2 regions of the Staphylococcus saprophyticus subsp. saprophyticus ATCC 15305 genome follow, and region 2 is predicted to be linked to the other one. Evidence: riboswitches for the same ligand, from Rfam matches in the RefSeq annotation. Region 2 holds a riboswitch; the other holds the start of a gene.

Region 1 (7,684 bases), 300 kb from region 2:
ATTGCAAACCAAAAATCGAACATTAATTTATTTATATTTTGAAAATTTTGATGGTGTTCAAAGTGGAAAGAGATACAGTTTAAATCCAGTCGCACCAAGTATTAAGACCATTTTTTACATTTATAAGGACACATACTTACCGCGAATACACGGCAATAAACACAAACAAAAACCGTACAATAAAATACGTATTTGTATTATTGTACGGAAATTAACAAGAAAATTATTTTTTTACCTTATCCAAAATCAGCATGTGCATAATCTATATCTGTAAATTTATTATATTGTTTCATAAAGTGTAACTTAACGGTGCCTGTAGGGCCGTTACGTTGTTTCGCAATAATGATTTCAATTTCACCATTATCGTCATTCGTTTGTGGTTCGTAATTTGAATCATCATCGTCGTCTTCATCTTCGCCACGATTGTAATAATCATCACGATATAAGAAGGCTACGATATCGGCATCTTGCTCGATAGAACCCGACTCACGTATATCACTCATCATCGGACGTTTATCCTGACGTTGTTCTACACCACGAGATAACTGACTCAATGCAATCACAGGACATTCTAATTCTCTGGCAATCGCCTTTAAAGTACGTGATATTTCTGATACTTCTTGTTGTCGATTGTCAGAAAAACGAGAACCACTACCTGAAATTAACTGTAAGTAGTCAATAACAATCATGTCTAAGCCATGTTCTTGTTTCAAGCGACGACACTTTGAACGAATATCTGTGATACGAATCCCAGGTGTATCATCAATAAATATCTTTGTACGTGATAATTTACCTACAGCAATTGTGAAACGATTCCAGTCTTCCTCAGTCATCATACCTGTTCTTAAGCGGTTCGAATCCACATTGCCCGAGCTACAAATCATACGTGTTGCTAACTGGTCTGCACCCATCTCTAAAGAAAAGATCCCTACAGAAAAATGATCTTCATGTGTTGCCACTTTTTGTGCAATATTAAGTGCGAAGGCAGTCTTACCTACCGAAGGACGTGCTGCTAAGATAATTAAATCGTTACGGTTAAAACCCGCTGTCATTTGGTCTAAATCGCGATACCCTGTTGGAATACCTGGCGTTTGACCACTGTTCTGATCTAATAGTTCTGCATTTTCATAAACATCACCTAAGACATCTCGAATGTCTTTAAATCCATCACTTTCACGTGTGGATGATAGTTCTAATATACGACGTTCAGCATCGTTAAGTATCGTATCTAGTTCCAGTTCATCATTATAGCCATCGTTCGCAATACTATCCGCAGTTTGAATTAATTTACGCTTCGTGGCGTGTTTAAACACAATTTCCGTATAATATTGAATATTACGTGTGGTCGGCACATTACTTGATAATTCTGCAAGATATTGAGGACCGCCCGCTTCATTCAATCGTCCTTCTTGGGATAACTGATCCATAATGGTAACGACATCGATATCTTTATTATCTTCATTGAGGTTCATCATTGCTCTGAAAATGTGCTGGTGTGCCCCTCTATAAAAGGACTCAGGAAGTAATACTTCCTGAGTAGTGTTGATTAATTCTGGATCTATGATAATGGCACCTAAGACAGACTGTTCAGCCTCATTACTGTGTGGCATTTGATTTTGTTCGTACATTCCATCCATTCCATCCATTGCGCTTACACCTCATATCTCAATCCGTTATTATTGTTCAACTGTGTGTACACGAATTGTACCTTCAACTTCTTTGTCTAATTTAACTGGTACGTTAGTGTAACCTAATGCATGGATACCATTTGGTAAGTCCATTTTACGTTTATCAATCTTAATGTCATGTTGTTGTTGTAATGCTTGTGTGATTTGTTTGGTACTTACTGAACCAAATAATTTACCGCCTTCACCTGTTTTAGCAGATACTTCGACTTCAATCTCACTTAATTGTTCTTTTAATTTTTTAGCATCTTCAATTTCTTGTTGACGTTCTGCTTCAGCAGCTTTATTTTTTTGTTCTAATTGTCTTAAGTTACCTGGCGTTGCTTCAACTGCCATGTTTTTCTTCAATAAGAAGTTATTTGCGTAACCAACTGGTACGTCTTTAACTTCGCCTTTTTTACCTTTACCTTTAACATCTTGTGTGAATATTACTTTCATGAATTTTCACTCCTACTCATTTGTTCTGTTATAGCTTGTTGTAATTTTTCAATTGCTTCATCAACAGTCACATCTTTTAATTGTGTTGCTGCATTCGTTAAATGACCTCCACCACCAAGTGCTTCCATTGTTAACTGAACATTGACTGCACCAAGTGAACGCGCAGACATACCTACGACATTGTCTTCTCTTCTTGCAATTACATAAGAAGCTTCTACACCATCTAAACTTAACAGTTCATCGGCAGCTTGTGCAACTGTAACAGGATGGTAGATTTTCTCATCTGAACCATGTGCAATGGCAACACCATTATCTTGTAGTTTCACTGTTTGAATCAATTCAGTACGATTAATATACGTATCAAGGTCATCTTTTAAGAAATGTTGCGTCAAGATTGTATCGGCACCATGTGCACGTAAATAACTTGCCGCATCAAATGTTCTAGAGCCGGTACGTAATGTAAAGTTACGTGTATCTACAATGATGCCGGCAAACATGACCGTTGATTCTAAACGTGTCAGACGCTGTTCTGTTGGTTGATACTCGAGTAATTCTGTAACGAGTTCTGCTGTTGAACTTGCATAAGGTTCCATATATACAAGTAATGGACTCGAAATGAAACTTTCACCACGTCTATGATGGTCAATGACTACTTTACGATTGGCTTTATTTAAAATATTTTCATCGATGACCATTTCTGGTTTGTGCGTATCTACAACGACAAGTGTTGTCTTGGAAGTCATAATATCCCATGCTTCATCTGAAGTGATGAAACGATCTTTAAGTTCTGGTTTTTCATTTACCGCATCCATAACACGTCGTAACGTCGGATCGATATCAGATTCATTTAAAACGATATAGGCATCTAGGTTATTCATCATCGCAAAACGGGATACACCGATTGCTGCACCAATTGCGTCTAAATCGGGACGTTTGTGCCCCATGATAATCACTTTGTCGCCTTCCATTAAGATATCTTTAAGTGCATGTGAGATAACACGCGCTCTTACACGTGTACGTTTTTCCATGGGGTCAGTCTTACCACCATAGAAACGTACATTACCGTTTATGTGTTTAATCGCAACTTGGTCGCCACCACGACCGAGTGCTAAATCTAGGCCAGATTGAGAAAGTTCTCCAAGATCAATTAGATTTTCAGAACCTTCACCCACACCAATACTTAATGTTAATTGCGCGCGATAACCTACGCTCTTTTCACGTAATTGGCTTAAAATACTAAAGTTAGTTGCTTCAATTTCGTTTAAAATATTTTGGTTTAAATATGCCACGAATTGATCCGAACTATAGCGTTTAAAGTAAATATTATGTTCCGTTGCCCATCTACTGATGACGCGCGTAACCATTGAGTTAATTTCTGATTTTTGCGTATCATTCATATTTTGGGTAATTTCATCATAATTATCCAAGAATAATGTCGCTATAATTGGTTTAGATGATTCATATAATTCATTTGTATAGACTTCTTTTGTAATGTCGAAGAAATAAAGCACGTGTTCTTTTTCTGAATAACGCACACGATAGTGGTATTCATTTTCATTAATTTCTATTTCTTGTGTTTTTTCTAATTGTTTTAAGATATTAGGATATACTTCGTTGACTGGGTCGGAAATTACATTACGATTTAAACGTTCCGACATAAATCTATTCATCCACTCTATGTTTTCATTTTCATCTAAGATAATCATTCCGATAGGTAGATTTTTAATTGCGAAATTACTACCTTCAGAGATATGACCACTTAAATTGTCCACATAGCTGTCTAATTTTTGTAAAGCTTGTCTTACCATAAATGCTGTCCCTATAATAATAATCACTAATACAATCGTCGCTATACCTGCTACGAGTTGGTTAAAAACAAACCAAACTACAACCAGCGCAATTGCCGTGAGCGTCATAATTACAAATGGTAAAATCAACGCTTTTTTAGTGGATTGACGGTTCATTCTTCCACCTCAAATCATTTTTTAATGATACTTTTTAAGTTAAAACATAAATCGATTACACCCAGGAGACTTACAATATGTGTTAATGGCATTAAAATTGTCCCTATAACCATTAGTAACACAGTAAGTACGAGTGGCATTGATTTTGCTTTGCCGAAAAAGTGAATAACACTTAACCCCTGAATATACATACATAATGATAACACAATTTCAAAGTTTAAAACGATACTTTGGAAAGTACCAGCTTGGCTTGCAAACATAACACAAATCAAGACAATAATATATATCCATAATAATGAACGGCTCATCTGCCAAGCATATAATGGTTTAAATATTGGTGTAGCGATTTTGAATTTACGTAAAATTGGAAAAGTAATAATTAAATTGATTAAAATAAGTAGAAAAACTGCAATGATTACCATACTTGGTAACTGAACTGCCAATTGACGGAATCCCTCTTCGAGCATTTGTTTATACTCGTTACCAACTGAAGCACCTGAAATAACCTGATGCATTTGATCTTTTATTGGGTTCATTAAAACTGTCGCGCTTGGTATCTTATCAAACGTTTGCAGTCCCATAAATGCAATTAATGAAATCATACTAATATATGTAGTCGTTATATATAGTATACGTTCTTTAGATGTTCTTTCTTTTAATAATTGGCCAACAACGAAACTCGTAATGAGCACGAGGACCATGATACTTAATACAAATATATTACCCAGTAAAGTTGTTAATACAACCGTTACGACAGCTGTCAATCCGAATGATTCAATTGATTTATGCCATAAGATAATGCCAGGAATTGTCGCAAACGCGCTCAATACAAGACCAAGCGGTGGTAATATATGCAAAGCCAAAGCGACTACGATTAGCGTTAGAATACTAAGCACAGTTGCTTTAGGATATATTTTAGAAAACAAATTCGCCACTCCCATACTATTTTTGACTATACCCTTTATTTTAACCTCTTTAAAACTTTTATACAATTATTGGCAACCCATTTTATATAGAAGTTCTATTCAGAAAATACACCTTCACTATAATCCTTAGAAATCATTGTTATATATCAATCGCTTCTTCACTAACAACAACTTATTTATATTTCACACAAAAATAGGATGTAACCAACTTGTTTCTCACCTCTATTTAGTAGTAAGAAGACAACCGGCACATCCCAAAAATTAAATCTATTTAGTTAGTTCATTTACGTTTGATTTTATAGACTTTTAAAAAGTGATATAGATTCGGCGCCCAATCATTGAAGTTAAGTAAAAATCCATCATGTCCTACATTGTCAGGAACGAAAAAATGTTTATGAAATTTAAAGCGCTCGCCGACTGCTCGAACAAGGTCATCAGGATAAAGTAAGTCATCGGTAAAGCCCATTGTCATAACCTTCGTATCTAAATTACGGAATACTTCATCCACATCATCACGTCCTCTATCGACATCATGACTATCCAAGACATCCAGCAGTGTTAAATAACATGCGTAATCAAAATGATTCATAAACTTATCACCTTGATGTTTTTGATAGGCGACAACTTGATCTGGTGAAAAGCGCTTATCGTAACTTTTAGATGATCGATAAGTTAAGAAACCCAATTGTCTAGCGATACTCATACCATTTTTAGGATCTAAATGAATGGCTTGCCTCGCTATCTCGTTAAACGCTCGACTGTAGGATGATGTTTTATCCGTTGCAGCAAGTATAACGGCTTTATCGACATTAAATTTGCGATTATATAATAATTCAATCGCTTGCATGCCTCCTAAAGAACCACCAATGAGAATATTAATGTGTTCAAATCCTAACGTTTCTATGCCTATTTCAATTGCACGTACAATGTCTCTTAACGTGAGCGTTTGAGGGAAATCAGCATCTGTTAATGCCGAACTTGAACCATACGGACTACCAATTACATTAAAAGTTAAAAATTGATAATCATTGATGGGCATATAGCCCCCATCAATGATACCTCTCCACCATCCTGGTTGATCATTTGTCCCATATGTTAAATGGTTACCTGTCAAAGCGTGACAGACAACAACTAAAGGTTGTCCTTTCAACCCCACATGTTCATAGCGTAGTTTCAAATTAGATATGAGTTCTCCAGATTCCGTTGTAAAAGGCCCTAATTCTAAAGTATCTACCGTATAATTCGTCATGATTTCCCTCCTACTTAATAAAAAACTTCTCACTCATATAACATAAGTAAGAAGTTATAATTACTTATCATTCGAGTGTATCGTTGGTTTTAGCACCGTACTACACAGCCGGTTGCTGAAGCATCACTGGGCCAAGTCCCTCAGCTTCTCGAAATAAGATTTGATTTTAATTGTATAAAACGAAAGTATGACAGACTAAAAATTGGAAATATCATAATTTTCTAATTATTCTAATTCTAACGGATATCCTGTGTTTCATCAATGATATTCTTTAAAAAACCCATCTCAACAATGCCATAATAATAATCCCACTTAAAATCGTTATCGTTAAACTTCTTGAAACGATGGCAACTACAATCGTAGGTATCATCGTTATCAAAAATGGCATATTGATTGTGTATCCCATTACGCCCTCTTGTTGAACCAAGACACCATCAATAATCAACGCTGTAAACAATGTAATTGGGATAAAAGAGAGCCATTTGACTACACGTTCAGATAAATGAACTTTAGAAATCATCACAAACGGTATAATTCGAGTCAACCATGTCACAATTCCGCATAAAATAATAATCGTTAACATATGTATCGTTGTCGTCATCGTTCCATCACCACCCCAAGTGCTGCCGTTATTGTAGAAGCTAAAATAATCGCTAAATATGATGGCATAAATAAACTTAATCCCAACATCATCACAATGACACAAATAATCAGAACTAAGTAAATCTTAACTTTTGAGCGCCTGATTGATTCAAATTGGGAGACGGCAAGAAAAATAAACATAGCCGTTATTGCAAAGTCTAAGCCTAATACGTCTGGGTCATGGATGTATTTACCAAATAAAGCACCAATAATACATGCAATCGTCCAAAAAACATAAGCCGTTATATTCAAACCGTGTAGCCATCGATCATTAATTTTTTCGCCTTTTAGATGTGGTGTCACTGCAACCCCAAATGTTTCATCTGTTACCAATGTTGCCAACCCAATTCTATTTAGTAAACTATAATCTTTATAGCTTGGTGCAAGTGTCATACTTAATAAGAACATCCTAGAATTGACGATGAACGCAGTTAATACAATTGCGGATATAGGTGTACCTGCAATAACAAGCGCGCAAATTATAAATTGTGCTGCGCCTGCGTATACAAGCAAACACAGTAAAATAATTTCCAACAAGCTAAATCCTGAAGCAACTGCAACAATTCCAAATGATAAACCCACACCTGCGTATCCTAACAAGGTAGGAATACACGCTTTGACACCTTGTTTAAATGTTACATGCGCTTCATTTTCCATACACACCCACCCTCTCATGGCACTTCAAAAATAATATATCAATTCTAATACAACTGATTCTAAATGCGCAATATCTTTAGACATCCGTTTGTGTGAGGTTAGACTAACGATTGTCTTAAAAAG
Region 2 (7,684 bases):
ACGCAAAAACAAGCAGTCGATGTTATTATCGAAACATTGAAGCAAAGCAAGGAACCAGTCACGCTTGTTGCAACGGGTCCATTAACCAACATTGCTACGGCGCTGATTAAGGAACCAAATATCACACAACATATTGAATCTATTACAATTATGGGCGGTGGCACCTTCGGGAACTGGACTCCTACTGCAGAATTTAATATTTGGGTTGATGCAGAAGCGGCTAAGCGCGTCTTTGAATGTGGTGTGTGTATCAATGTGTTTGGTTTAGATGTGACGCATCAAGTATTAGCCACAGATCATGTTATCGATAGATTTAAACAGATTAAGAATCCAATTGCAAACTTTGTTGTAGAACTTCTAGAATTTTTCAAATCTACGTATAAAACGCACTTTGACATGGATGGTGGTCCAATACATGATGCTTGTACGATACTTTATTTGATGCAACCTGATTTATTTACAATGCAACATACACATATCGATATAGAGCACCAGAGTCCATTGACATATGGCACGATGTCAGTAGATTTAAATGATATTATGAATAAAGAGAAAAATGCCTATTTTGCTACAGCGGTCGATGTAGCGAGTGCATGGACATTAATGGAAAATATGTTAGCAAGTTATGAGAAGCATACACATTAACAAGCAGGCATTTATAAGCGGGAGTGGTACAGAAATCTGATTTTACTATAAAGATTTCATAGTGCTGCTCCTTTTTGCTACAACTAAAGTATGAGCGCTAATTCAAGCGAATTATTAGAGATTTATCACTATAAAAAGTATACTAAAAAGCCAATACTTAAAATGATTAAAAGGTGAATCGAATAGTGAAAAATGTAATGAAATGGATTGTCTTACTAATAATTATTATTGTTCCACTAACGTGGTTAATACTGAATATAAATGATATAAAAGAAAATATGAATGAAACATTTACTACACAAAATCAGGACGCAGACCAAGGTGAAAGTGAAGATTCTTTTAGTAAATTTTTCGATGGCAGTAGGGAAACAGAAAATTTTGGGGAATATGAATTTAGTGAATTTGATGGTAAACACTACGGCATCGATTATCATTTGCCTGAAGATACGCCAATCAAAGCGGCTGCTGATGGCAAAGTGACGCGAACATTCGATGATGATTTAGGTGGTAAAGTAATTCAGATAGCCGAGTCAAATGGTGAATATCATCAGTGGTATATGCATCTTAATGAATTTAAAGTGGAAGTAGGAGATGACGTTAAAGCAGGTGATACGATTGCACTGTCAGGTAATACCGGTGAACAAACGACTGGCGCACACTTGCATTTTCAACGTATGGAAGGTGGCGTTGGTAACGATTATGCGATAGACCCTAAAGATTATGTTGAAGATTTGCCAAATGGAGAAGAAAGTTTATTTGAAGTAGAGTAAATCGCTATATTAAATAAAAGAGATTCTAGAAGTTAGAGTTTTTCATACTATTAATACCAAACAACACAAGAAGTAATGAAAAATGGGGTTTATGAAAAAATAATAGCTTTTGAGATAACGTGAATAGGGCGAGACGATGAATTCAAATGATAATGTTTGATTTCATTGCCTCGCCCTAATTTTTATGGTCTTTTGGTATATCATAGATAGAATCGTATTGTAATAAATCTTGATGAATTGCTTCCCATAAATAGAATGCACCAATTGAAGCACAACCCTGCCATTGTTCCTTACAGATAGTGAGTTGTTTCTTTCTTTCGGCTTTGGTTGTTTGATATAACCATTGAGCAGCACGTTGCAATCCAACATCGTATATAGGTAATATATTTTTGCGCTGTAATGTAAATAGAAGAAAAACTTCGGCAGTCCATCTACCAATCCCTTTAATTTGAGTCAGTGCGTTAATAACGCTATTATCGTCCATTTTGTAGAGTTGTTCAAAATTCAATTGTCCATTGCGCACTGCAAATAGTACATTTTGGATATAGTTTATTTTTGATTGAGATAAACCTAACGCTTTCATTTCGGATTCTCTTAGTTGTGATAATTGATTTACCGTCCAGTGATCGTCAATGGCGATGGATAATTTTTGGAAAATAGATTGCGCTACAGCTACTGTAATTTGCTGTCCGATGATAGACCGGATAAGGGATTTTAACGGGTCTGCGCGCGTCTGAATCTGTAAATCTCCTATCTGGTTAATTAACTGCGCAAGTGTGGCATCTTGTTTAATTAGCGTTTGTACGCATGCATCTTGAACGGAAATTTGCCATGTATTCATAAATTACCTCTTAATTTAATAAGTCTTGAAGCACAACTGCTTGATTGTGCTGTTCATCTTTTGCTGCAAATAATAAGATGACGTCATTCTCAGTATTAGAAATGATAGATTTTAATTTTTCAAAGGCTTCTTTTTGTGATTCATTGTCACGTAATTCTTTGGCATATTTTTCTTTAAAAGCAGCATATAATTTGGGATCGTGATTGAACCATTTTCTTAATTCGGTAGTTGGCGCTAGCTCTTTTAACCAAAAATCTAAATTTGCGTCTTCTTTTGATATGCCTCTAGGCCAAACACGATCTACAAGTATACGCGTACCTTCGCTCTGATTATTTTCATAAATGCGTTGTATTTCAATTGTCATGCTACTGCCTCCCTGAAAATCATTTAGTATCAATCATATTATTACCGTTAAATGAAATTTGAAAACATAGTTATATTATAGAAGGAACAGGAATGGGTATATAAATAAAAAGGGAAATAGGAGTGATGTTAATGTCTAAATTTGATCATATTCAACCACCTGACCATTTTCGATATAAAGAGGGTGAAGTGTTAATAAAAAATTATTATGAATTTACATGTGATAATAGAATTTATTTTACTCAAACTGTGCATAAAGATTTAGAAAACCAAACATATAAGTTCAATATAGAAATATTATCTAGCATTGATGCATATGGTCTAGCTATGGATTTTAATGAAGTAGATAAACTGTATGAAAGAGAAATAGCGCCTTATATTGATGGTCAACTTGTGAATGAAACATTGCCAGAGATGAATACAACAGCAGAAAATATTGCGATTTGGATTTGGCATCAATTTAATAAACACTTACCTGAAAATAATTCATTACAAAAGCTAGAATTTTTTGAAACGGATACACAGGGGTTAGTGTTAACAACAGAATTAATGGATAAATAAAAATGACGATATAAAAAGTGTGAGTAGAACAGAAATCAAAATTTCTAATAGAGATTTCTTAGTTCTACCTATGCAATTAAGGCAAGGATGATTAAGTTAAAGCTCATGGATAAGTCTTACTAGCATTTTTATGTGGCATATCTAAGTTTTGGCTTATGTATCAGTACGACACGTTTCCATAAAAATGAAAAAATTAGTTTCTTTAAATACGAGAGGATTTACATTTTCAATTCAACTATCTGCTAATGCCTAAATGTAAGCGAGTTTAGGACCACTATTTATGTCCTAGACTCGCTAGTTTGATATATATCGTTTTAGAAAACACTTAAAATTAGCTTGATATAGGATGCGATTTTTAGAAAGTCGAGTTCCTCCAATGTTTTGTGTTTGCTACTAAATGAAATCACCCCTGTGATGAATTTAGTAAAAGTGAAAAATAATACAAAATAAATATTCTGAAAATTAAGAAAATATGATATGGTAGTATTCTATTTCAGCTTAGGGGGGAACTTCTATGATTAAAGTAAGTCCAAAACAATTTCTATATAATGTTCTGTCAGGTGTAGCAATTGCTATTGTTGCAGGTTTAATTCCTAATGCGATCTTGGGAGAATTATTTAAACTTTTTGCACCAAAATCTTCAGTATTTACAACTTTATTGCAAGTTGTGGAAAGTATTCAATTTACAGTTCCTTTATTAGTAGGTGCTTTAATTGCCATGCGTTTCAAACTAAGCCCATTAGCAACTGCAGTCGTAGCTAGCTCTGCATTTGTAGGAAGCGGCGCAGCACAATTCAAAGATGGCGTGTGGTTATTAGTTGGAGTTGGAGATTTAATTAATACAATGCTTACTGCAGCGATTGCAGTATTTTTAATATTATTAGTAGGAGAAAAATTTGGCAGTCTGACATTAATTATTTTACCTACCATTGTGGGGGTCATCGCAAGTGTAATTGGTGTATTTACCTTACCATATATCCAAATGATTACAACAGGTATTGGGAACTTAGTAAATTCTTTTACTGAGTTGCAGCCAGTCCTTATGTCAATGCTCATTGCATTAGTGTTTAGCTTTATTATTATTTCACCAATTTCCACAGTTGCGACTGCTTTAGCTATTGGTATCAATGGCTTAGCTGCAGGTTCAGCTTCACTAGGTATTGTTGCGTGTGAAGGTGCATTAGTAGCAGGCACACTTAAAATAAATAGAGCGGGTGTACCACTTACGATATTCTTAGGTGGCGTCAAAATGATGATTCCGAATATGGTCAGACATCCTATTATATTGTTACCTATTTTTACCAATGCGCTTATTACAGGTTTAGTTGGTGGGTTAATTGGTATTGGAGGTACAAAGGAATCAGCTGGTTTTGGTATTATCGGACTAGTTGGACCGATCAGTGCTTTTAGATTTATGGAACATTCAATAATATTGAATTTAGTTTTTGTGTTTATTGCATTTTTTGTCGTACCATTTGTTATGGGGTATTTAATTAATACGTTATATATGAAGATATTGAAAATATATGATAGAGAAATCTTCAAGTTCTTAGCGTAAGGTTACACAATTTGCTTAAAATGTGTGTCATATTTTGTAATAAAGCATAAGGTTGTCGTTACATAAAAAAATATAAAATGATTAAAAAAGGCCACCCATCAGTGGTCTTTTTTTAATTTAAACAAAAAAATTTGCAAGTTTTACTCCAAAATATAATTTTTTTGTCTTTTTGTTATTTTACAGTTATGTAACAAAAGTGTGATTTGTAATATTTCAGAATATATGATTTTCTTAAATGTAAATTTATTTAATCGCTTTATATCATATACTCATATAATATCCTTTTATCTATCAATAGTTATTTAGCATTACAAAATAAAACAAATATGTCGTAATGTTACAAAGTGGAATTTGATTTGTAACGTTTTGTTAAGTAAGTGTAATATAACTGAACGAAATTTATGGTATATTATTTGTGGCGAAAAGATAAGACATTAAATTTAAAAGATTTCAGCACATACGATAAATAATTTAACGAAAATATAATTTAACTTAAAAAGAAATTAATTGGAGGATTTTTTTATTATGAAGAAAACAATTTTAGCATCATCATTAGCAGTAGCATTAGGTGTAACAGGATATGCAGCAACAGCTGATCACAATCAAGCGCATGCATCAGAAGAAAATATCGACCAAGCGCATTTAGCTGACTTAGCTCAAAACAACCCAGAGCAATTAAATGAAAAACCATTACACGCTGGTGCGTATAACTATGATTTCGTATTAGGTGGAAACGAATATACTTTCACTTCTGATGGCCAAACTTGGTCATGGAATTATACAACTGCAGGTGCTCAAAGTGCATCTTCTAACACTATCCAAGATGTAACTGCTCAAGCAACTACACACACTAACGAAACTTCAGCTAACGAAGTTCGTACACAACAACAATCAAGTAACACTGAAGTAGCAGCTGTTGAAGCGCCTAAAGCTTCATCTAACACAAACGTTCAAACTGCACAAACAAGTACTTCAACTAAATCAACAACTACAACAACTACAACATCAACATCAAGTATTGATGCAATTGCTAATCAAATGGCAGAACGTACTGGTGTATCAGCTTCACAATGGAAAGGTGTTATCCAACGTGAAAGTGGCGGTAACGCAAATGCTGTTAATGCTTCATCAGGTGCATACGGATTATTCCAATTATTAGGCCATGGTGAACATGCAGGTATGTCAGTTCAAGATCAAATGGATAAAGCTGTTGAAGTTTATAATAACCAAGGTGCTGGAGCATGGGTTGCTTGGTAAGATTTAATTATATAGACAAAGAGTGACTCTTTAGAGTCGCTCTTTTTTTGCATTGACATGTTTGAATATTCTGATAAAATTAATAGTAATTTAAAAGCAAAACTTATCCAGAGAAGTTGAGGGAATTGGCCCTGTGAAGCTTCAGCAACAGACTTTGTAAAGAAGTACTGTGCTTCGTCCAACAAGTAATACTACTTGAAAGATAGGTGACATGTAAACTATATGCCACTTTCGTAGGTATATAGTTTTTTTATTAGGAGGACTTTGATGGTGATTTCGGATAGATTAGCACAAGTACCAGATAGTTATTTTGCAAAAACGATGGGGCAGCCTGTTGAACATGGGCCGTTACCTTTAATTAATATGGCGGTAGGTATACCAGATGGAGAAACACCAACAGGGATTATTGATTGTTTTACAGATGCATTGCGAGAGCCTAATAATCAAAAGTATGTAGCATTTCATGGTAAAGAGACTTTTAAACAAGCGATTGTAGATTTTTATCAAAGGCAATATGATGTCGTGTTAGATAAAGACGATGAAGTCTGTATTTTGTACGGAACTAAAAATGGTTTGGTAGCTTTACCATCTTGTATTGTTAATCCTGGTGAAAATGTACTACTACCAGATCCAGGTTATACAGATTATAAGGCGGGTGTCTTATTAGCTGATGCACATCCACAACCGCTCGTATTAGAACCACCATATTACTTGCCTCAATGGGATAAAGTGGATAGGGATATATTGAAAAATACGCGATTAGTCTATTTAACGTATCCAAATAATCCTACTGGATCAGTAGCTACACAAGCTGTATTTGATGAGGCTGTAGCGCAATTTAAAGGTACAAAGACTAAAATAGTTCATGATTTTGCGTACAGTGCATTTGGGTTTGATCATAAAAATCCGAGTATTTTACAAACAGAAGGTGCAAAAGATTTAGCGATTGAAGTATTTTCATTATCTAAAGGATATAATATGTCCGGTTTTAGAGTTGGATTTGCAGTAGGCAATAAAGATATGATTCAAGCGTTGAAAAAATATCACACACACACGCATGCGGGTATGTTTGGTGCGTTACAAGATGCAGCGACCTATGCATTGAATCACTATGATGATTTCTTGGACGAACAAAGTAATATTTTCAAACAACGTAGGGATACTTTTGAAGCGAAGTTAAAGGAAGAAAATATTCCATTTGAACCGATGAAAGGTGGTATATTCTTGTGGCTAAAAACGCCGCCAAATTTTGATGGGGAATCATTTGTTGACTATTTATTACAAGAGCAATCCATACTTGTTGCACCGGGTATTCCGTTTGGTGAACATGGTAAAAACTATGTGCGTATATCATTAGCGCTTGATGATGAGCAATTGAAAGTAGCTGCCGAGAGAATCCAATCTCTGAGACATCTGTATGAATAACATTAATTTTAAAGGGGATGCTAACATGACGCGTATAAAACTTTTTGGCGTTAGAAATGAGGATAAAGCTTTCATTGAAGCTTGGTCTAATAAGCATAAAGTAGAAGTCGATTTAGATGAAGATTTATTAACATGTGAAACTGTCTCACGTGTAAAAGGATTTGATGGTGTGTCTATTTCGCAACAAATACCATTGGACGAAACCATTTATAAGCAATTACATGATTTTGGGATTAAACAAATTGCTCAACGTAGTGCTGGCTT

Evidence for each region. A riboswitch is a leader RNA that binds a small molecule or an ion and turns the genes downstream of it on or off. The one in region 2 is predicted to bind S-adenosylmethionine.
Region 1: linked by a shared signal. The riboswitch ahead of SSP_RS00060 (homoserine O-acetyltransferase MetX) and the one ahead of SSP_RS01430 (aminotransferase class I/II-fold pyridoxal phosphate-dependent enzyme) in region 2 are both predicted to bind S-adenosylmethionine.

What each region holds. Positions count from the first base shown of each region.
Region 1 covers NC_007350.1:14,405-22,088, reverse strand. The annotation lists gene dnaB (replicative DNA helicase) at 237-1,637, opposite strand; gene rplI (50S ribosomal protein L9) at 1,677-2,123, opposite strand; gene SSP_RS00070 (DHH family phosphoesterase) at 2,120-4,087, opposite strand; gene SSP_RS00065 (DUF2232 domain-containing protein) at 4,102-5,028, opposite strand; gene SSP_RS00060 (homoserine O-acetyltransferase MetX) at 5,294-6,262, opposite strand; SAM riboswitch class I at 6,324-6,422, opposite strand; gene SSP_RS00055 (AzlD domain-containing protein) at 6,534-6,863, opposite strand; gene SSP_RS00050 (AzlC family ABC transporter permease) at 6,860-7,561, opposite strand.
Region 2 covers NC_007350.1:312,440-320,123, forward strand. The annotation lists gene SSP_RS01395 (nucleoside hydrolase) at 1-645, shown strand, start outside; gene SSP_RS01400 (M23 family metallopeptidase) at 843-1,415, shown strand; gene SSP_RS01405 (DNA-3-methyladenine glycosylase family protein) at 1,591-2,256, opposite strand; gene SSP_RS01410 (DUF488 domain-containing protein) at 2,267-2,620, opposite strand; gene SSP_RS01415 (6-pyruvoyl trahydropterin synthase family protein) at 2,752-3,180, shown strand; gene SSP_RS01420 (PTS transporter subunit IIC) at 3,695-4,738, shown strand; gene SSP_RS01425 (transglycosylase SLT domain-containing protein) at 5,264-5,995, shown strand; SAM riboswitch class I at 6,096-6,204, shown strand; gene SSP_RS01430 (aminotransferase class I/II-fold pyridoxal phosphate-dependent enzyme) at 6,263-7,420, shown strand; gene SSP_RS01435 (D-lactate dehydrogenase) at 7,446-7,684, shown strand, end outside.